Regions from separate parts of the [Enterobacter] lignolyticus SCF1 genome, predicted to be linked through region 2. Evidence: predicted binding sites of a transcription regulator. Region 2 holds the regulator's gene; each other region holds the start of a gene.

Region 1 (7,397 bases), 1.9 Mb from region 2:
TGCGCACATCGACGCCGGTAAAACCACTACTACCGAACGTATTCTGTTCTACACCGGTGTAAACCACAAAATCGGTGAAGTTCACGACGGCGCCGCTACCATGGACTGGATGGAGCAGGAGCAGGAGCGTGGTATTACCATTACCTCTGCAGCGACTACTGCATTCTGGTCTGGTATGGCTAAACAGTATGAACCGCACCGCGTAAACATCATCGACACCCCGGGGCACGTTGACTTCACTATCGAAGTAGAACGTTCCATGCGTGTTCTTGATGGTGCGGTAATGGTTTACTGCGCAGTTGGTGGTGTTCAGCCGCAGTCTGAAACCGTATGGCGTCAGGCTAACAAATATAAAGTTCCGCGCATCGCGTTCGTTAACAAAATGGACCGTATGGGCGCTAACTTCCTGAAAGTTGTTGGTCAGATCAAAAGCCGTCTGGGCGCGAACCCGGTTCCGCTGCAGCTGGCAATTGGTGCTGAAGAAGGTTTCACCGGCGTTGTTGACCTGGTGAAAATGAAAGCCATCAACTGGAACGATGCAGATCAGGGCGTTACCTTCGAATACGAAGATATCCCGGCTGACATGCAGGACCTGGCTGACGAATGGCACCAGAACCTGATCGAATCCGCAGCTGAAGCTTCTGAAGAGCTGATGGAAAAATACCTGGGTGGTGAAGAACTGACTGAAGAAGAGATCAAAAAAGCTCTGCGTCAGCGCGTTCTGAACAACGAAATCATCCTGGTAACCTGTGGTTCTGCGTTCAAGAACAAAGGTGTTCAGGCAATGCTGGATGCGGTAATTGATTACCTGCCGGCGCCGACTGACGTTCCTGCGATCAACGGTATTCTGGACGACGGTAAAGATACTCCGGCTGAGCGTCACGCAAGCGACGACGAGCCGTTCTCTGCGCTGGCGTTCAAAATCGCTACCGACCCGTTCGTTGGTAACCTGACCTTCTTCCGTGTGTACTCCGGTGTGGTTAACTCTGGCGATACCGTACTGAACTCCGTGAAATCTGCACGTGAGCGTTTCGGTCGTATCGTTCAGATGCACGCTAACAAGCGTGAAGAGATCAAAGAAGTTCGCGCTGGCGACATCGCTGCAGCTATCGGTCTGAAAGACGTAACTACTGGTGACACCCTGTGTGACCCGGATGCGCCGATCATTCTGGAACGTATGGAATTCCCGGAGCCGGTAATCTCCATCGCAGTAGAACCGAAAACCAAAGCTGACCAGGAAAAAATGGGTCTGGCTCTGGGCCGTCTGGCGAAAGAAGACCCGTCTTTCCGCGTATGGACTGACGAAGAATCTAACCAGACCATCATCGCTGGTATGGGTGAACTGCACCTCGACATCATCGTTGACCGTATGAAGCGTGAATTCAACGTTGAAGCGAACGTCGGTAAACCTCAGGTTGCTTACCGTGAAGCGATTCGCGCGAAAGTTACCGATGTTGAAGGTAAACACGCCAAGCAGTCTGGTGGTCGTGGTCAGTACGGTCACGTTGTGATCGACCTGTACCCGCTGGAGCCGGGCTCTAACCCGAAAGGTTACGAGTTCATCAACGACATCAAAGGTGGTGTAATTCCTGGCGAATACATCCCGGCCGTTGATAAAGGCATCCAGGAGCAGCTGAAAGCAGGTCCGCTGGCGGGTTACCCGGTAGTTGATCTCGGCGTGCGTCTGCACTTCGGTTCTTACCATGACGTTGACTCCTCCGAGCTGGCGTTTAAACTGGCAGCTTCTATCGCCTTTAAAGAAGGCTTTAAGAAAGCAAAACCTGTTCTGCTTGAGCCGATCATGAAGGTTGAAGTAGAAACGCCGGAAGAGAACACTGGTGACGTTATCGGTGACCTTAGCCGTCGTCGTGGTATGCTGCGCGGTCAGGAAACTGAAGTGACTGGCGTTAAGATCCACGCTGAAGTACCGCTGTCTGAAATGTTCGGATACGCAACTCAGCTGCGTTCTCTGACCAAAGGTCGTGCGTCATACACCATGGAATTCCTGAAGTATGATGATGCGCCGAACAACGTTGCTCAGGCCGTTATTGAAGCCCGTGGTAAATAAGCCGCAGGGTTAAAACCAAAGTCCCGTGCTCTCTCCTGAAGGGGAGAGCACTATAGTAAGGAATATAGCCGTGTCTAAAGAAAAATTTGAACGTACAAAACCGCACGTCAACGTCGGCACTATCGGCCACGTTGACCATGGTAAAACTACCCTGACCGCTGCCATCACTACCGTTCTGGCTAAAACCTACGGTGGTTCCGCTCGCGCATTCGACCAGATCGATAACGCGCCGGAAGAAAAAGCTCGTGGTATCACCATCAACACCTCTCACGTTGAATATGACACCCCGACTCGCCACTACGCGCACGTAGACTGCCCGGGCCACGCCGACTATGTTAAAAACATGATCACCGGTGCTGCGCAGATGGACGGCGCGATCCTGGTTGTTGCTGCGACTGACGGCCCGATGCCGCAGACCCGTGAGCACATCCTGCTGGGTCGTCAGGTAGGCGTTCCGTACATCATCGTGTTCCTGAACAAATGCGACATGGTTGATGACGAAGAGCTGCTGGAACTGGTTGAGATGGAAGTGCGTGAACTGCTGTCTCAGTACGATTTCCCGGGCGACGACACGCCGATCGTTCGTGGTTCTGCTCTGAAAGCGCTGGAAGGCGAAGCAGAGTGGGAAGCGAAAATCATCGAACTGGCTGGCTTCCTGGATTCTTACATCCCGGAACCAGAGCGTGCGATTGACAAGCCGTTCCTGCTGCCGATCGAAGACGTATTCTCCATCTCCGGTCGTGGTACCGTTGTTACCGGTCGTGTAGAGCGCGGTATCATCAAAGTTGGCGAAGAAGTTGAAATCGTTGGTATCAAAGAGACTGCGAAGTCTACCTGTACTGGCGTTGAAATGTTCCGCAAACTGCTGGATGAAGGCCGTGCGGGTGAGAACGTTGGCGTTCTGCTGCGTGGTATCAAACGTGAAGAAATCGAACGTGGTCAGGTACTGGCGAAGCCGGGCACCATCAACCCGCACACCAAGTTCGAATCTGAAGTGTACATCCTGTCCAAAGACGAAGGCGGCCGTCACACTCCGTTCTTCAAAGGCTACCGTCCGCAGTTCTACTTCCGTACAACTGACGTGACTGGCACCATCGAACTGCCGGAAGGCGTAGAGATGGTAATGCCGGGCGACAACATCAAAATGGTTGTTACCCTGATCCACCCGATCGCGATGGACGATGGTCTGCGTTTCGCAATCCGTGAAGGCGGCCGTACCGTTGGCGCGGGCGTTGTAGCGAAAGTTCTGGGCTAATAATTTATTATCCCCGAATTAAAAAGGGCGCTTCGGCGCCCTTTTTGTTGTCTGTTATTTACGACGACACATTTGATCGCATTTTATTGGCGTCTCACCGCACCGGTTCCTTATTTGTGCTATTGTAATTATAACTATTCTCATTTACACTTTGCGCATAAATTGAACGGGAGCGATCATGTACGTTTGTTTGTGTAATGGTGTAAGCGATAAAAAAATTCGCCAGGCTGTACGTCAGTTCCATCCGCAATCCTTCCAGCAGCTCCGTAAATTTATTCCTGTGGGAAATCAATGCGGTAAATGCGTTCGCGCCGCGCGTGAAATCATGCAAGATGAATTAACGCAGATGCCGGAATATAAAGAGATTGCCTGAGGTCTAATCTTTTTTTGACATCCCGGTAGCCCGATCTACGCTTCAATGAGTGGAAGCGGAGGGACTACAAAATGAAAGGTGATGTTAAGGTCATAAATTATCTCAATAAATTATTGGGAAATGAGCTTGTCGCGATAAACCAGTACTTTCTCCATGCGAGAATGTTTAAGAACTGGGGCCTGATGCGCCTCAACGATGTTGAATATCACGAATCCATTGATGAAATGAAGCACGCCGATAAATACATCGAGCGTATTCTGTTTCTTGAGGGGATTCCCAATCTGCAGGATCTCGGTAAGCTCGGGATTGGCGAAGATGTCGAAGAGATGCTGCGTTCCGATCTGGCGCTAGAGCTGGATGGGGCAAAGAACCTGCGTGAAGCGATCGCCTATGCTGACAGCGTGCATGACTACGTCAGCCGTGACATGATGATCGAAATTCTGAAGGATGAAGAAGGGCACATCGACTGGCTTGAAACCGAGCTGGATCTGATAGGTAAAATCGGCCTGCAAAACTACCTCCAGTCGCAAATTAAAGTGGAAGAATAAGCAGGTTCTTCCACCCGCAGATAAGACCCGCTGCCGCCAGATATGGCCCAAACGGCAGCGGGTTTTTTATTGCCTGCAGGGATCGCCTGCGGGCCATCTGAACCCCCAGAGTCAACAGCGCCAGAGCCGACGCCAGCGTGACAAGACAGGGAAGCAGCGACCCGCCATGCCAGGCGCCCAGCGCAGCCAGCAGTTTAACATCGCCGTATCCCAGCCCTTCCCGTTTTCGAATGAGCTTATATCCCCAGTACACCGCTGCGAATGCGCAATAGCCGGCGATGGCGCCGAGGACGGCCTGCGGCAACCGCGCTTCATGGCAGACAAGATTAAAAAGCAGCCCGAACCAGAGCAGCGGGCAGGTAAGCGCATCGGGCAAAAGGTGACGTTTGAGATCGCAAAGGCTCAGAGCGACATTCAGCATCAGGTAAATCAGCAGGAAGGGGAGGGCGGTTATCATCATGGTTGTCCAGCAACAGCGTTGCCAGGAGTGTGAGGGCGTACGTCCCGGTCTGGCAAACGTCCGTTACCGACAATGCGTGAGGGCTTCCGCTCATACTGCCTGCGTTACATGACTTGCCGTCGCGCCGGGAATCACCGCCGCACTTCAGCGTTGCTGATTTTATAAACACCGCTTGCTTCGCGCTGTAATTTGCGTATAATGCGCGGGCTTGTCAAAATTGACGGCAGGTTCGATATGAACCCTGACAGTAAATTTTACTGTCAAACAATGTTCCCAATCGGGGAACTACGCAAGAACGGTTACACTCACCCATCAATCGTAATGGGCTAGAGGAGTAATCATTTTCGTTTATAAAATAATTGGAGCTCTGGTCTCATGCAGAACCAAAGAATCCGTATCCGCCTGAAAGCGTTTGATCATCGTCTGATCGATCAATCAACCGCGGAAATCGTCGAGACTGCTAAGCGCACTGGTGCGCAAGTCCGTGGTCCGATCCCGCTGCCGACCCGCAAAGAGCGCTTTACCGTTCTGATCTCCCCGCACGTTAACAAAGACGCGCGCGATCAGTACGAAATCCGCACTCATAAGCGTCTGGTTGACATCGTTGAGCCAACCGAGAAAACCGTTGATGCTCTGATGCGTCTGGATCTGGCTGCCGGTGTAGACGTGCAGATCAGCCTGGGTTAATCAGGTCATCGAGCGATTGAGAGGTTGATACAATGATTGGTTTAATCGGTAAAAAAGTGGGCATGACCCGCATCTTCACTGAAGATGGCGTTTCTATCCCAGTAACCGTAATCGAAGTTGAAGCAAACCGCGTTACTCAGGTTAAAGATCTGGCTAACGACGGCTACCGTGCTATCCAGGTTACCACCGGTGCTAAAAAAGCTAACCGTGTAACCAAGCCGGAAGCGGGTCACTTCGCTAAAGCTGGCGTAGAAGCTGGCCGTGGTCTGTGGGAATTCCGTCTGGCTGAAGGCGAAGAGTTCACCGTAGGTCAGAGCATTAGCGTTGAACTGTTTGCTGAAGTTAAAAAAGTTGACGTAACCGGCACCTCTAAAGGTAAAGGTTTCGCTGGTACCGTTAAGCGCTGGAACTTCCGTACCCAGGACGCTACTCACGGTAACTCCTTGTCTCACCGCGTTCCGGGTTCTATCGGTCAGAACCAGACTCCGGGCAAAGTGTTCAAAGGCAAGAAAATGGCAGGTCAGCTGGGTAACGAGCGTGTAACCGTTCAGAGCCTGGACGTAGTACGTGTTGACGCTGAGCGCAACCTGCTGCTGGTTAAAGGTGCTGTCCCGGGTGCAACCGGTAGCGACCTGATCGTTAAACCAGCTGTGAAGGCGTGAGGAGATAGCAATGGAATTAGTATTGAAAGACGCGCAGAGCGCGCTGACTGTTTCCGAAACTACCTTCGGTCGTGATTTCAACGAAGCGCTGGTACATCAGGTTGTTGTTGCTTACGCAGCTGGTGCTCGTCAGGGTACTCGTGCTCAGAAGACCCGTGCTGAAGTAACTGGTTCCGGTAAAAAACCGTGGCGCCAGAAAGGTACCGGCCGTGCGCGTTCTGGTTCTATCAAGAGCCCGATCTGGCGTTCCGGTGGCGTAACCTTCGCTGCTCGTCCGCAGGACCACAGTCAAAAAGTTAACAAAAAGATGTACCGCGGCGCGCTGAAAAGCATTCTGTCCGAACTGGTACGTCAGGATCGTCTGATCGTTGTCGAGAAGTTCTCTGTTGAAGCGCCGAAAACCAAGCTGCTGGCACAGAAACTGAAAGACATGGCTCTGGAAGATGTGCTGATCATCACCGGTGAGCTGGACGAGAACCTGTTCCTGGCCGCACGTAACCTGCACAAGGTTGACGTACGTGACGCGACTGGTATCGACCCGGTTAGCCTGATCGCCTTCGACAAAGTCGTAATGACTGCTGATGCTGTTAAGCAAGTTGAGGAGATGCTGGCATGATTCGTGAAGAACGTCTGCTGAAGGTGCTGCGCGCACCGCACGTTTCTGAAAAAGCGTCTACTGCGATGGAAAAAACAAACACCATCGTTCTCAAAGTTGCTAAAGACGCGACTAAAGCAGAAATCAAAGCTGCTGTGCAGAAACTGTTTGAAGTCAAAGTTGATACCGTACGTACCCTGGTTGTTAAAGGCAAGGTGAAGCGTCACGGACAGCGTGTCGGTCGTCGTAGCGACTGGAAAAAAGCTTACGTCACCCTGGAAGAAGGCCAGAATCTGGACTTCGTTGGCGGCGCTGAGTAAGTCGGAGGAGTAATACAATGGCAGTTGTTAAATGTAAACCGACATCTCCGGGTCGTCGCCACGTCGTTAAAGTGGTTAACCCAGAGCTGCACAAGGGCAAACCTTTTGCTCCGCTGCTGGAAAAAAACAGCAAATCCGGTGGTCGTAACAACAATGGCCGTATCACCACTCGTCACATCGGTGGTGGCCACAAGCAGGCTTATCGTATTGTTGACTTTAAACGCAACAAAGACGGTATCCCGGCAGTTGTTGAGCGTCTTGAGTACGATCCGAACCGTTCCGCGAACATCGCGCTGGTTCTGTACAAAGATGGCGAACGCCGTTACATCCTGGCCCCTAAAGGCCTGAAAGCTGGCGACCAGATTCAGTCTGGCGTTGATGCTGCAATCAAAGCAGGCAACACCCTGCCGATGCGCAATATCCCGGTGG
Region 2 (7,397 bases):
GGTTAGATTGTGCCGCAAACCTTTTCAATTAATTCCGCAGGGAACTGCATTGACTGCATGATGTGTTCAATCATGCTGCATTTACGACCGGTGTTCGTGTTGGTGATCACCCAGTACGGGGTTTCTGGCACCTGTTTGGGTTTAGTCTGGTTGCCGTTTTTCAGCAGCGTCTGCTCGTCCGCGGCGAAATAGACGCGGGTACGGCCATGCAGAGACTCCGTCGCCTCAGCAAACGCGTTGCCGTCCAGTGAGTAGAGTGTAGTCAGCACCAGCATAAAGCGGTTGACCGCTTTTTTCTGTTCTGCGTATTCGTCAGAAAGCAGCAGCTCGCGCATGGCGCGAACCTTATCTTTCGGCGTCGGCGTCGTCGCCGCCTTCACGGCAGCGGCAGGTGCCGGAGCAGCCGCAGGGGCCTCTTTGACGACGGTAGCGGCTGGCTGGGACACGGCGGAAAATTTCAGCATGCGCCGTAAAATGTCGGATGCGCTCTCGCCAATGTGCAGGGTGTGGCTGGCAATATAGCGATAGAGTTCATCATCAACTTCGATCGTTTTCATCTTAATCCAGTACGATATCTTTTCTGAATACAAGTCGCTGAGATTATAAGGTCAAATCCCAACAGCGGATAGCGTCAAACCAGGGTGGCGGCAATTTCAGGAATACTTCCTGGTATTGCAGCCGGGCGGCAGAATGTTCAACATAATACCCTAACCCGACAGAGCGAAAAAAAGAACTTTGCCATGAAATTGAATAGCCGAGCGCTAACTGCGCAAAACCTGCACACTCATTCTCCTATCGTCCTCGTCCACGGCCTGTTCGGCAGCCTGGATAACTTAGGCATCCTCGCCCGCAGCCTGGTCGCCGACCACGATGTCGTGCAGGTGGACATGCGCAATCACGGCCAGTCGCCGCGCGCCCCGGAGATGACGTACAAAGCCATGGCCCAGGATCTGCTCGACACCCTCGACGACCGGCAAATTGCAAAGGCCACGCTGATTGGCCACTCCATGGGCGGCAAAGCGGTGATGGCGTTAACCGCCCTCGCCCCTGAGCGTATCGACAAGCTGGTGGCAATCGATATCGCGCCGGTGGATTACCAGGTGCGCCGTCACGATGAGATCTTCGCCGCCATCAACGCGGTAACCGACGCCGGGGCGACCTCCCGTCAGCAGGCCGCCGCCGTGATGCGCGAACATCTGCAGGAAGAAGGCGTTATCCAGTTTCTGCTGAAATCCTTTATCGACGGCGAATGGCGCTTCAACGTACCGGTGCTGTGGGAGCAGTATCCGCATATCGTCGGCTGGGAGCCTATCCGCCCATGGGATAAGCCCGCGCTCTTTATTCCTGGCGGCAATTCGCCGTATGTGACGGAGGCCTACCGACAGCCGCTGCTGGCGCAATTTCCGCAGGCGCGGGCCCACGTCATCGCCGGCGCCGGCCACTGGGTGCATGCGGAAAAACCCGAGGCCGTTCTGCGCGCAATTCGCCGTTATCTGGCAGAGTGATTAAAAACCGAGCGACCGCGCACCATAATGCCCGTCGGCGTTGGCGCGCCGGACTCCGTGATGTATGATTGCGCGCTATCTACGCCGGAGGGTATTCCGGCGGCTTGTTTCCCCGAAGTCACTCTGAATCATGGCAAAAGAACAAACGGACCGTACGACATTAGATTTGTTCGCAAATGAGCGTCGCCCGGGAAGACCCAAAACCAGTCCGCTCTCGCGCGATGAACAGCTGCGCATTAACAAGCGCAATCAGCTAAAACGCGATAAGGTCCGCGGCCTGAAGCGCGTCGAGCTGAAGCTGAACAGCGACGCCGTCGACGCGCTCAATGAGCTGGCCGACGCCCGCAATATGAGCCGCAGCGAACTGATTGAAGAGATGCTGATGCAGCAACTGGCTACCCTGCGCGGCCAGGGGATTGTCTGAAAATCCGCAAAAACAACATTTTCATGTAGCAGAGAGTGCAGTACGGCGCGATAGCGGTTTTCGCGCACCGCTGCTCCTGCTATGATTGCCCTTATCTGTGGGCATTATGCCACCACCATTTCAAGACGTTTCAAGAGGTTATTTTACTCATGGCAATCGTAGGCATTTTTTTTGGCAGCGATACCGGCAACACCGAAAATATCGCAAAAATGATTCAGAAACAGCTGGGTAAAGATGTTGCTGAGGTGCATGACATTGCCAAAAGCAGCAAAGAAGATCTCGAAGCTTTCGACATTCTGTTGCTGGGTATCCCGACCTGGTACTACGGTGAAGCGCAGTGCGACTGGGACGACTTCTTCCCGACGCTGGAAGATATCGACTTCAACGGCAAGCTGGTTGCCCTGTTTGGCTGCGGCGACCAGGAAGACTACGCGGAGTATTTCTGCGACGCGCTGGGCACCATTCGCGACATCATTGAGCCGCGCGGCGCGGCAATCGTTGGCCACTGGCCGACCGCAGGCTACCACTTCGAAGCCTCTAAGGGCCTTGCCGATGACGATCACTTCGTCGGTCTGGCGATTGACGAAGACCGTCAGCCAGAAATGACCGCAGAGCGCGTTGAAAAATGGGTCAAGCAGATCGCAGAAGAACTGCATCTGGAAGCGATTAAGAACGCCTGATCTTGTTGCGGCGCATCGATTAAGCTGTGCCGCATTAATAGATAAAAGCAATCAAAATAATCGCTACAAATTTTTAACTTTTCAGCGCAGATCTGTACAATAACCGTTGATTTGACGAGGACAGATGTTTCGCTTTGCAGATGATGCCTCGTTTTTAAAAGCAGACTTTGCTCAGGAGTTGTAGTTTTCATTTAAACATGGCAGTTCTATAATGAGACGCATTATCCTGATTACACTCTTAGGTGATACTTCCCAGAGGGAAGCATTTAGCAACAGGACAGATTCCGCATGACTGACAACAATACCGCATTAAAGAAGGCCGGCCTGAAAGTCACGCTTCCTCGTTTGAAAATTCTGGAAGTGCTGCAAGAGCCGGATAACCACCATGTCAGTGCGGAAGACTTATATAAACGCCTTATTGATATGGGTGAAGAGATTGGTCTGGCAACGGTTTACCGCGTGCTTAACCAGTTTGACGACGCAGGTATCGTGACCCGTCACAATTTTGAAGGCGGTAAGTCCGTTTTTGAACTGACGCAGCAGCATCACCACGATCACCTGATCTGCCTCGACTGCGGTAAAGTGATCGAATTTAGCGATGACTCTATCGAAGCGCGTCAGCGTGAAATTGCGGCGAAACACGGCATCCGTCTGACCAACCACAGCCTGTACTTGTACGGTCACTGTGCTGAAGGCGACTGTCGCGAAGATGAGCACGCGCACGACGGCGTCGAAAAATAATCTTCCGCTGAAAGAAAAAGCCAACCCGACGGTTGGCTTTTTTATTGGCATAAACAGAAGATAAAACGTTATTGGGCAGTATTATTGCTGCGGATTTCCTTCCAGATTTTATCGCAACGCGCTTTAACCGCCTGGTCATTGCCCGTGCGCGTAGCCTGAATGCAGTTCTGGTAATCCAGCACGCGCACGCTTTCCTGATTCGCGAACTGCTCGTGCTGCTTCTCCTGCTTCAGGACGTTCAGCACGCTCTGGCAGGCCTGAATTTTGTCAGGGTTGCCTTCCGCGGTGTTGATACAGGCGCTGTAGGCGTCCTTCAGCTTTGAATCTTCTTTTGGCGCAGGCGGCTGCGCGCAGGCGACCAGCCCGGATGCCACGATAGCGACCAGCATTAATTTCTTCATAGTGCGACCTCAACGTTGTGCGGCGGGAGAGCCCCGCCGCGTCTGGCATCAGAAAATAGTGAACGGTGCGATAACCATGAATTTCACGTCACGCTCATCCTGGAAGATGTTGCCGTAGCCGCCGCTCCAGCTCGGAATATCGGAGTGGTTGTCGTACTGGGTGAAGTGCAGCTTGAACAGCGTTCCTTTCGCGCGTCCTTCCTGAACGGTGTACATGGCGTCCAGGCTGTAGGACGATTCGGTCAGGCGATAGTTCGGATCGTAGTAAGCATCCGGCGTCGCCATTTTGCCCGGCTTCGCATCCCAGGCGTAGACGTAGGACGCGCCCACGGCCCAGCCCGGCATGTCCCAGTTTTTCAGGTCATACATCGCGCCGAAGAACACCGCTTTTTCGCCGTTGGCGTTGAAGTCTGAGCGGTTATCCCACCAGATATCCAGACGACCGTTTGAAGAGGCGTAGGTCGGGGTCATACGCTGCAGGAAGTAGCCCTGCTGACCTTCGGCTTTAACCCAGGTTCCTTCCAGCCGCAGGTCGACAACATCGGCCACTTTGTAGCCGAAGGTCAGCGCCTGCAGCCAGGCGGTGCCGTCATAAATATCGTTGATGCCGCCGTTGCTGACTTTGTCGCGGGTGCCGTAGAACTGATAGCTGGTGGTCATCGGCGCGCCGGCCACGTCGAATTTATAGCTGGCTTTGGTAAAGTACTGGTCGATATAGCCCTGCGCCTGGCCGAAGGCGGCTTCCAGCACAAAGTTATTTTTGAAATCATACTTCGCGCCCAGCGAGTGCAGATAATCGACCTTGGTCTTCTTATCGTTTTGATAGAAGTCGTCCATTTCGATATGCCACGGCGCTTTATACTCGTTGGTCCACATATAGGAGAAGCTCAGCGCCCCGGAATCGCCATAGTCAAAGTTGGCTCCGGCTTCCGCCCCCTGATAGGTACCCGGCATAAAGCTCCAGTGCGGCGCGAGCAGCGTCTGTCCGGTCGGCTGGATATAACCGGCGCGAGCCCAGGCTGGGCCGTACTTAAATTTCGCCGCGGCCTTATACAGGCTGATACCGCTCTTATCGCCGGAGTAATCTTCGTCGTACGCTTTATTGCTGGAGGAGAAGGCAATTTCGTTCGGGTGTCCGCTTTCTGCAGACTCCGCCATTTCAATGGCCGTGAACGCGGCAATATCAATACCGAACATGTCGGCAGCATAGCCGGACTGGAAATCCAGGTTGGCGTTCCAGGTCGCATGCGAGAGGTTGGTTTTGTACTGATCGCCGTCGGTAACGTCTTTACGGTCACGCTCACGCTGCCAGTAATAGATGCCGCCGGTTAAACTTGAATCGTCGATGAATCCTGCTGCGCTGGCCTGCGGAACCGCAACCCAGCCCGACATCGCGGTGACACCGGCAATAGCCAGCGCCAGCGTACTACGTTTGCCACTGAACGTACGCATGTGTATATCCTCTTTGACTTTTAAAAAACGCTGTGTGCAAAAGGGCAAACAGCGATAAAAATAAAAAACTGACAAATAAAAGTAGCGAATCAATAACCTTCCGAATGCTACTGGGAATAGACTATTTTTCGCGACGCGAATTATCAATCCTTTTTCCGCACGAAAGCGCAAGAGTATGACAAAGCGCACATATTTGATTGCGTTTTGTTACAAATAGCAGGTTAAGGGTGTGATGTCGCAAGCCACGTCCTGCAACGGATTGAGAGGAAAACAAAAAGTGAATGCGCGAAAATGTAACAGGCAGCGGAAAAGGCGTGTCATACAATACGCGTATTATTTCGCTACGCGAAAATGTCATAAATAAAAAAGGCGCTGCCGGAGCAGCGCCTCTCTATTTTCACACCACGGCGTTATTCGCCGATTTTCGCCCAGGTATCGCGCAGGCCGACGGTACGGTTAAACACCAGCTTCTCGGCGGTCGCATAGCGGCTGTCGAGGCAGAAATAACCTTCACGCTCAAACTGGTACGCTTTACCTGCTTCCGCAGTCTTCAGCGAAGGTTCCGCATAGCCCTGGCGGATAACCAGCGATTCCGGGTTGATGGTGGCCAGGAAATCCTCCGCCGCCCCCGGGTTCGGGATGCTGAACAGACGGTCGTACAGACGGATCTCGACCGGCAGCGCGTGTGCGGCGCTCACCCAGTGGATAACGCCTTTCACCTTGCGGCCGTCCGCCGGGTCTTTGCTCAGGGTGTCCGCATCATATGAACAGAAGATGGTGGTGATGTTACCTTCCGCATCTTTCTCCACGCGCTCGGCCTTAATCACGTACGCATTACGCAGACGCACCTCTTTGCCCAGCACCAGACGCTTGTACTGCTTGTTGGCTTCTTCGCGGAAATCCGCGCGATCGATCCAGATCTCGCCGCTAAACGGCACATCGCGGCTGCCCATTTCCGGTTTGCTCGGGTGGTTCGGCATCGCGACCATTTCGCCTGCGCCCTGCGGATAGTTTTCGATAACCAGCTTAACCGGGTCGATAACCGCCATCGCGCGCGGCGCATTGTCGTTGAGATCTTCGCGAATGCAGGATTCCAGCGACGCCATCTCAATGGTGTTGTCCTGCTTGGTCACGCCAATGCGCTTGCAGAACTCACGGATAGCAGCGGCGGTATAGCCGCGACGGCGCAGACCGGAGATGGTCGGCATACGCGGGTCGTCCCAGCCTTCCACGTGCTTATCGGTCACCAGCAGGTTCAGCTTACGCTTGGACATCACGGTGTATTCCAGATTCAGGCGCGAGAACTCGTACTGGCGCGGGTGAACCGGAATGGTGATGTTATCCAGCACCCAGTCGTACAGACGACGGTTGTCCTGGAATTCCAGCGTACACAGCGAATGGGTGATGCCTTCCAGCGCATCGCTGATGCAGTGGGTGAAGTCGTACATCGGGTAGATGCACCACTTGTTGCCGGTCTGGTGGTGCTCTGCAAATTTAATACGGTACAGCACCGGGTCGCGCATCACGATGAACGGCGAAGCCATATCGATTTTAGCGCGCAGGCACGCCTTACCTTCTTCGAAGCCGCCGGCGCGCATTTTTTCGAACAGCGCGAGGTTCTCTTCCACGCTGCGATCGCGGTATGGGCTGTTTTTCCCCGGCTGAGTCAGGGTACCGCGATATTCACGGATTTCGTCCGCCGACAGCTCGTCAACATAGGCCAGGCCTTTGTTGATAAGCTCAACGGCGTACTGATACAGCTTGTCGAAATAGTCAGACGAATAGCAAATATCCCCTGCCCACTGGAAACCTAACCACTGTACGTCGTGTTTAATCGACTCTACGTATTCGATGTCTTCTTTTGCCGGGTTGGTATCATCGAAACGCAGGTTGCACTGGCCCTGGTAATCCTGGGCGATACCAAAGTTCAGGCAGATAGATTTCGCGTGACCGATGTGCAGATAACCGTTCGGCTCAGGCGGAAAACGCGTATGGACCGTGGTGTGCTTACCACTGGCCAGATCTTCATCGATTATCTGGCGAATAAAGTTACTCGGGCGGGCTTCTGCCTCACTCATCGTGCATTCCTCAAAGCGTAAACAACGTATAACGCAACATGATCTTATAAGCCGGACCGACTGACAACCCTTAGTTACGCAAAATACCGACTGAAAAAAAATAATGGGGGCATTTG
Region 3 (7,397 bases), 1.8 Mb from region 2:
ACGAAAGGCGTTTTTCAGGTTCCGTTTGCGCAGCCTGGCGGAGAGCTGATGCTGGGTGGCGGTAGGGCGGATGCGCCGCAGCGCCTCGTCGGTATAACCGCACCCCAGCCAGCGCGCCAGCGGGCGGCAGAGCAGGTCGCTTTGGTTGTAGCCGCGCCGCCAGCGGCGAGGCTGCCACAGGGGAACCGACACCAGCAGGCTGGGGCGGATTATCGCGGAGCGCGCTTTTACCTGTAGCAGAAGAAGGCGGGCAAGCGCCGCGGCAAGCTCCGGCCTGGCGCTGAATTTATACTGTGCGACGAGCGGGCTTAAGGGCGCGGCGTAGTCATTCACCGCGACCAGGCGCTGCCACGGCGGCGCTTTTTGCAGGCAGCGCCCGCAGGGCAGGTGCGGGTGAGCGGCCGTTAACCCGCACTGCGGGCAGCGCAGGCGCGGTCGGCACAGGACGCGGGTACAGAATGAACACACTCCCCAGTGCGCCATCGCCAGCGGCATTTGGCATAGCCAGCACAAGCCGTGGGCTGTTAGCATATCTTCACTCCCTGAAAAAATAGTGAATGAGAACAATAGCTGATGAACAACATCTGGTGGCAAACCACAGGCGAAGGAGATTGTCATCTTGTGCTGCTGCACGGATGGGGGCTGAATGCACAGGTATGGGATTGCATTACGCCGGAACTGAGTACGCATTTTACGCTGCACCTGGTCGATCTGCCCGGCTATGGCCGCAGCCAGGGATTTGGCGCGCTGACGCTGGACGAGATGGCGCGTCTGGTGCAGGCCCAGGCGCCAGCGCGGGCGATTTGGCTCGGCTGGAGTCTTGGCGGCCTGGTCGCCAGCCGTATTGCGCTGGACGCGCCGCAGCGGGTCCAGGCGCTGGTGACGGTCGCATCATCGCCGTGCTTTAGCGCCCATCAGGACTGGCCGGGCATCAAACCGGACGTTCTGAGCGGCTTTCAGCAGCAGCTGAACGAAGATTTCCAGCGCACCGTCGAGCGCTTTCTGGCGCTGCAAACGCTGGGAACCGAGAGCGCCCGGCAGGATGCCCGGAAGCTGAAAAGCGCGGTGCTGGCGCTGCCGATGCCGCCGACGGAGGTGCTGAACGGCGGGCTGGAGATCCTGAAGACCGTCGATCTGCGCGAGGAGCTGACCGCGCTGCAGGTGCCTTTTCTGCGCCTGTACGGCGCCCTCGATGGGCTGGTTCCACGTAAGGTGGCCGCGCTGCTCGATACGGCCTTGCCGCAGAGCCAATCCCTCATTGTCGAGAAAGCGGCGCACGCGCCGTTTATCTCCCATCCACAGCTGTTTTGCGAGACGCTGCTGTCGCTAACCTCGCGGTTAAGCTGATTTTTTTGCCACGGACTGGCGAAAATGACGTACCAGAACAATACTTAGGACGATGTTACGGTTACCGCTGGGTTTAACGTTATTCATCATGTTTCACATGACCACTATAAATCTATGGAGAGTTAGGCTATGAAACTGGTTAAGGGTATTGTTGCAGCACTGGTGATGGGTTCCGTCTCTTTTGGCGTGTTTGCAGCCAAAGAAATCAGCAAAGAAGATGTGGCGAAAATGCACCTGACGAAGCTGGGTTCTATCACCACCTCTAAAACCACATCCCCGATGGACGCACGACACGATCTGTCGAAAAAAGCCGACGAAATGGGCGGTAAGTACTTTGTGGTGATTGCTGGCGAGAAGAACGAGAAAACCGTTCACGCCAATGCGGACGTCTACAAATAATAAAAAAAGCGGGTGCTGAACCCGCTTTTTCTTTTCGCGTTACTGCAGCACCCACCATTCCGGCTGGCAGGCTTTGCCCTCCGGGCAGCTACGGCAGCTTCCTGAAAGACAATTCTCAGCATCCTCCTGAACGCGGCGCGCTTTACCCATGGCCTCCAGGCGAGCGAGCATGGCGTCGACCATCGGCTGCGGCGTGCGCAGCGCGCGGCTGAGCTGCTGGGCGTTCATCCGCCCCTGGAGCGCCAGCATATCCCGCAGTTCAATTAGCGAAGCCATCGTCTCTCCTTAGTGGCAGTTGCCCGCCGGGCTGTCGCAGCAGCTGCTGGCGGTTTTCCTCGTCGCCAGAAGATTGACATCCACGCGGCTGCGCGCGCGACGCAGCAGGCCAAGCACCACAATGTTAAACAGGATAACCGCCAGAATACAGACCGTGCTGTACTGCGGATGCGTGCTGAAGCTCGAGACCTGGTAGAACACGGTGGCCAGCGAATAGGCGATGTTCAGCCCCCACAGGATGGAGAAGAACATCCAGCCGCGGCTGGACTCGCGCGAGATAGCGCCCATCACCGAGATGCAGGGGATATAGAGCAGGACGAAAATCAGGTAGCTGTAGGCTGCCGCCGCGCTGCCGAACTTGCTGCTCATGACGCCCATTGCGCCAGTCCCCATTTCGCCGTCGCCTTTGCTGGCTTCGATGGGGTTCGCCAGAACGCTTAGACTGAACGTATTTTTCAGGCTCTGCCAGGTTTCGTCGACCGCCGCGCCCAGCTCGCCCAGCAGGTTAAACTCAGCCGGGTTGAACGCCTGGGACTGAATGTTTTCTGCGGTATAGAGCGTGTTCAGCGTACCGACGACGACCTCTTTGGCCATGGCGCCGGTAAACAGACCCACCGTCGCCTGCCAGTTATCCTCATGCACGCCAATCGGCTTAAACAGCGGCGTAATGACGCGGCTGACGGAGGCCAGCGCCGAGTCGTTGATGTTATCGGCCGCTTTCCCGCTCAGCGTGAAGCTGTTCAGCGCGCTGAGGAAGATGCTGACGATAACGATGACCTTACCGGCGCGCAGGACGAAGCCTTTCAGGCGCTGCCAGGTCTGAATGATCAGGCTTTTAACGTGCGGCACGTGGTAGACCGGCAGCTCCATAACGAACGGCGATGCTTCGCCGCGCATGATGGTGTGCTTGAGCATCAGGCCGGTGAGAATGGCCATGACGATCCCCAGCACATACAAGGAGAAGACCGCCAGCGCCCCCTGCTGACCAAAGAATGCCGCCGCAAAGACGGCGAAAATCGCCAGGCGCGCGCCGCAGGACATAAACGGCGCCATCATAATGGTCATCAGGCGTTCACGCGGGGCATCGAGGGTGCGGGCGCCCATCACCGACGGAACGTTACAGCCGAAGCCGACAATCAGCGGCACAAAGGATTTCCCCGGCAGGCCGAGGGACTGCATCAGACGGTCCATCACGAACGCCGCGCGGGCCATGTAGCCGGAGTCCTCCAGGAAGGAGAGGAACAGGTACATCATGCCGATTTGCGGCACCAGCGGCAGCACGGTGTTGATACCGCCGCCGAGCCCCTGGGCCAGGAAATTGGTCAGCCATTCCGGGAAGTGCAGCAGCGCCCCGAGCCACTGGATACCGTGGATAAAGATAGCCACGGAGCCGGCGTCGAAAATAGGCTGCAAGGCGCCGCCGATGTTGATCGCCATCAGGAACATCAGGTACATCACGAATAAAAAGACAGGCAGACCGAGGAAGCGGTTGAGAATGATTTTGTCTATTGCCGCCGTGAAACGGCTCGGTTCCGCCGTCAGCGTGTTGCTGACCGCATCGCAGATAGCGGCGATAGTTTGATAGCGGGCGTCGGCGATATGCAGCGCCGGGTCGTCAATCTCTTCGCTCAGGCGCGCCTGGGCGATGCCCAGCTTGTGCGCGGCGTCGCCGGCGTAGGCGCGGCTATAGATATCGCCTTCAAGCATCTGCAACCCTAACCAGCGGCGCTGCTTTTGCGGCATTTCGTGCGAGATCTCTGCCGCCAGCCAGTCGGCCTCACGCAGCAGCGGTTGGGGGTAGTGCACCAGCTCCAGCTCGCGGTTAGCGCGATGGCGGTCAATGGCCATTTTCAGCGCTTCAATGCCGCGGCCGCGGGTGGAGACCAGCGGAATCACCGGGCAGCCGAGACGGGCGGACAGGGCGTCAACGTCGATGCGAACCTGCTGCTTTTCAGCGATATCCAGCATGTTCAGCGCCACAACGCAGGGGATGCCGAGCTCCAGCAGCTGCAGCGTCAGGTAGAGGTTGCGTTCGAGGTTGGAAGCATCGACGACGTTGATCAGCAGGTCGGCGTCGCCGCTGAGAATGTAGTGGCAGGCAATCTGCTCATCCAGCGACGTCTGCGACGAAATCGTCGTCAGTGAATAGGTGCCTGGCAGGTCGACAAGCGTGACCTGATGGTCGGTGGTCGAAAAATGCCCCTCTTTGCGCTCGACGGTAACGCCCGCCCAGTTGCCCACGCGCTGGCGCGCGCCGGTTAGCTGGTTAAAAAGCGTCGTTTTACCGGAGTTTGGATTACCAATAAGGCCAATGGTCAATTTTTTCATTTTTCTGGGCTCGCTGTTGCCAGAGGCGTATTAGCGGTTCAACGCTTCGGTTTCTATTAACGCCAAATCTTTTTTACGTAATACCAGGCTGACGCGGCGCGTTTCGATATGAACGGGGTCGCCGAGCGGCGCGACGCGCACGACATGAAATGAGGAGCCGGGCAGCATGCCCAGTGAAAGCAGTTTTTGCCGATAAGCCGGGCTAATTTCACGGGAGAACCCGGTGATTTTCCACGTACTGTCAGGAGTGAATTGCATAGGACCTGCTTCTTTCGTTAACCGAAAATCCCTTCATACGCGCGGGGTGCGCATGAAACCAACGTAATACCCACGGGAAAAAGAATAAAACATCAACGCATACAATGATAATGAGAATGGTTTTTATCTTCAATCGATAAACTGTGACGGGATGTGGAATTAGCCAATAATCCGCGGGACTTTTGACATTGCTCAATTTTTGGCAGACAGCGAAATTGTCCGGAATGTTAATGGTGTAAGAAATGGCGTTCTAATATTTCATGGATGCAATGAAGGTTAATGTTTCTTAATCATTGCCAGCGGGTAAGCCTTCTCATAAATAATGAGAAGGCTTATTGCGGATGTATTATTTCTTCTTACCAAACGCCGCGGACAGCGCGTCCATCATTGCGCTATTGCCCGCGGGCTGGGCGTCGCGGCCGCGCGGTTTGGCCGCTTTTGCCGCCGGACGCGCGCCGTTTTGCTCGCGCGCGCCGCCGCCGCCACGGCGCGCATTGCTGTCGCCGGGCTGCTCGTCCAGACGCATGGTCAGGGCGATGCGCTTACGCGGCAGGTCGACCTCCAGCACCTTGACCTTCACGATATCGCCCGCTTTGACGACGGTGTGCGGATCTTCCACAAACTTATCGGCAAGAGAGGAGATATGCACCAGCCCATCCTGGTGTACGCCAATGTCGACGAAGGCGCCGAAGTTGGTGACGTTGGTGACCGCCCCTTCCAGCACCATTCCCGGCAGCAGGTCGTTCATGGTTTCCACGCCGTCGGCAAACTGCGCCGTTTTGAATTCCGGACGCGGGTCGCGGCCCGGCTTTTCCAGCTCTTTGATGATGTCGGTCACCGTCGGGACGCCGAAGCGGTCGTCGGTAAAATCCACCGCCTTCAGGTCGCGCAGCGCGCTGCTGTCGCCCATCAGATCCTTCAGCGCCTGTCGGGTGGCGGCAAGGATGCGTTCGACCACCGGATAGGCTTCCGGGTGGACGGTTGAGGCATCGAGCGGGTTATCGCCATGGTTGATGCGCAGGAAGCCCGCGCACTGCTCGAAGGCTTTTGGCCCCAGACGGCTCACTTTCAGCAGCTGCTGGCGGTTCTGGAACTGGCCGTTCTCATCACGCCACGCCACGATATTCTGCGCCATCATGCGGGTTAAGCCCGCCACGCGGGTCAGCAGCGGCACGGAGGCGGTATTAAGGTCAACGCCGACGGCGTTTACGCAGTCTTCCACCACCGCATCGAGCTTACGCGCGAGCTGCGTCTGGCTGACGTCGTGCTGGTACTGGCCCACGCCGATCGATTTCGGGTCGATCTTCACCAGCTCCGCCAGCGGGTCCTGCAGACGACGGGCGATAGACACCGCGCCGCGCAGGGAGACGTCGAGGTCCGGGAATTCCAGCGCCGCGAGCTCGGAGGCGGAATAGACCGATGCGCCGGCTTCGCTGACGATAACCTTTTGCGCCGTGACCTTCGGAAACTGCTTTTGCACGTCGAGGTAAAAACGCTCGGTTTCGCGCGAGGCGGTACCGTTGCCGATAGCCACCAGCTCCACGTTATATTTTTCGCACAGCGCGGCGATGGCCACCGCCGCTTTGGCCGCCTGGCCGGTGTGCGGATAAATGGTGTCGGTCGCCACCAGCTTGCCGGTACCGTCAACTACCGCCACCTTCACGCCGGTACGCAGACCAGGATCGAGTCCCATAGTGGCGCGCAGCCCGGCGGGAGCGGCCATCAGCAGATCGTGCAGGTTGCGGGCAAAGACGTTGATCGCCTCATCTTCCGCGCGCTCGCGCACGGTGCCCATCAGTTCGGTTTCGAGGTGCATCAGCACCTTGATGCGCCAGGTCCAGCTCACCACGCCGCGGCGCCAGCTGTCCGCCGGGGCGTTGTTCAGACGCAGGTCGAGATGGTTGATAATGATCTGTTCGCAGTGGCTCTCTTTCGGCGGCTCGTCGAACTGCGGGTCAGGGTTAAGCGACAGCTGCAGTACGCCTTCGTTGCGCCCGCGGAACATCGCCAGCGCGCGGTGCGACGGGACGGTCGCGATCGGTTCATGGTGGTCGAAGTAGTCGCGGAACTTCGCGCCTTCATCCTCTTTACCGCTGACCACGGCGGCAACCAGGTGCGCGTTTTTCCACAGGTAGTCGCGCACTTTCGCCAGCAGGGCGGCATCTTCGGCAAAACGCTCCATCAGGATGTAGCGGGCGCCATCCAGCGCGGCTTTGCCGTCAGCGACGCCGTTGTCGGCGTTGATATAGTTTGCCGCTTCGGCGTCCGGATCGCGCGAGGGCTCGTTCCACAGCAGGTCGGCCAGCGGCTCCAGACCGGCTTCAATCGCGATTTGCCCGCGGGTGCGGCGCTTGGGCTTATAGGGCAGGTAAAGGTCTTCCAGCTCGGTTTTGCTCAGCGTGCCGTTGATGGCCTTCGCCAGCTCGTCGGTGAGCTTACCCTGTTCGCCGATCGATTTGAGAATCGCCTGGCGGCGATCTTCCAGTTCGCGCAGATAGCCAAGACGGGTTTCCAGCTGGCGCAGCTGCGTGTCGTCCAGCCCCCCGGTAACTTCCTTACGATAACGTGCGATAAACGGCACGGTGTTCCCTTCATCAAGCAAGCGAACGGCAGCTTCTACCTGTTCGTTTCTGGCCTGAAGTTCACCCGCAATAATGCGGCAGAGCGAATCATTCATCATGGCTATTTTTCATCTTGTGGATCGAAAATCAGGGGATAGTTATACGGACTGGCTGACAAAAATGCCAGCCGTCCGGGGCGGCAATCGGAGTGTTCCGGGCAGGCTACTT

The links. Region 2 encodes Fur, which represses iron uptake genes when iron is present. Its sites were predicted from a motif close to ATAATAATGAGAACNACTATCAA; they were not measured.
Region 1: a site for Fur is predicted at 3,445-3,467, ahead of bfd (bacterioferritin-associated ferredoxin). Genes of this name have one in related genera too.
Region 3: a site for Fur is predicted at 4,713-4,735, ahead of feoA (ferrous iron transporter A). Genes of this name have one in related genera too.

Annotation. Positions count from the first base shown of each region.
Region 1 covers NC_014618.1:419,369-426,765, forward strand. Annotated here, with positions in the region: gene fusA (elongation factor G) at 1-2,068, shown strand, start outside; gene tuf (elongation factor Tu) at 2,139-3,323, shown strand; gene bfd (bacterioferritin-associated ferredoxin) at 3,502-3,696, shown strand; gene bfr (bacterioferritin) at 3,768-4,244, shown strand; gene ENTCL_RS01960 (prepilin peptidase) at 4,228-4,701, opposite strand; gene rpsJ (30S ribosomal protein S10) at 5,080-5,391, shown strand; gene rplC (50S ribosomal protein L3) at 5,424-6,053, shown strand; gene rplD (50S ribosomal protein L4) at 6,064-6,669, shown strand; gene rplW (50S ribosomal protein L23) at 6,666-6,968, shown strand; gene rplB (50S ribosomal protein L2) at 6,986-7,397, shown strand, end outside.
Region 2 covers NC_014618.1:3,340,936-3,348,332, forward strand. Annotated here, with positions in the region: gene seqA (replication initiation negative regulator SeqA) at 3-557, opposite strand; gene ybfF (esterase) at 741-1,505, shown strand; gene ybfE (LexA regulated protein) at 1,636-1,929, shown strand; gene fldA (flavodoxin FldA) at 2,079-2,609, shown strand; gene fur (ferric iron uptake transcriptional regulator) at 2,898-3,350, shown strand; gene ENTCL_RS15585 (ChiQ/YbfN family lipoprotein) at 3,419-3,751, opposite strand; gene chiP (chitoporin ChiP) at 3,800-5,203, opposite strand; gene glnS (glutamine--tRNA ligase) at 5,614-7,281, opposite strand.
Region 3 covers NC_014618.1:355,710-363,106, forward strand. Annotated here, with positions in the region: gene gntX (DNA utilization protein GntX) at 1-531, opposite strand, end outside; gene bioH (pimeloyl-ACP methyl ester esterase BioH) at 574-1,347, shown strand; gene ENTCL_RS01625 (YdgH/BhsA/McbA-like domain containing protein) at 1,477-1,746, shown strand; gene feoC ([Fe-S]-dependent transcriptional repressor FeoC) at 1,786-2,022, opposite strand; gene feoB (Fe(2+) transporter permease subunit FeoB) at 2,032-4,350, opposite strand; gene feoA (ferrous iron transporter A) at 4,381-4,608, opposite strand; gene ENTCL_RS01645 (Tex family protein) at 4,955-7,288, opposite strand; gene greB (transcription elongation factor GreB) at 7,392-7,397, opposite strand, start outside.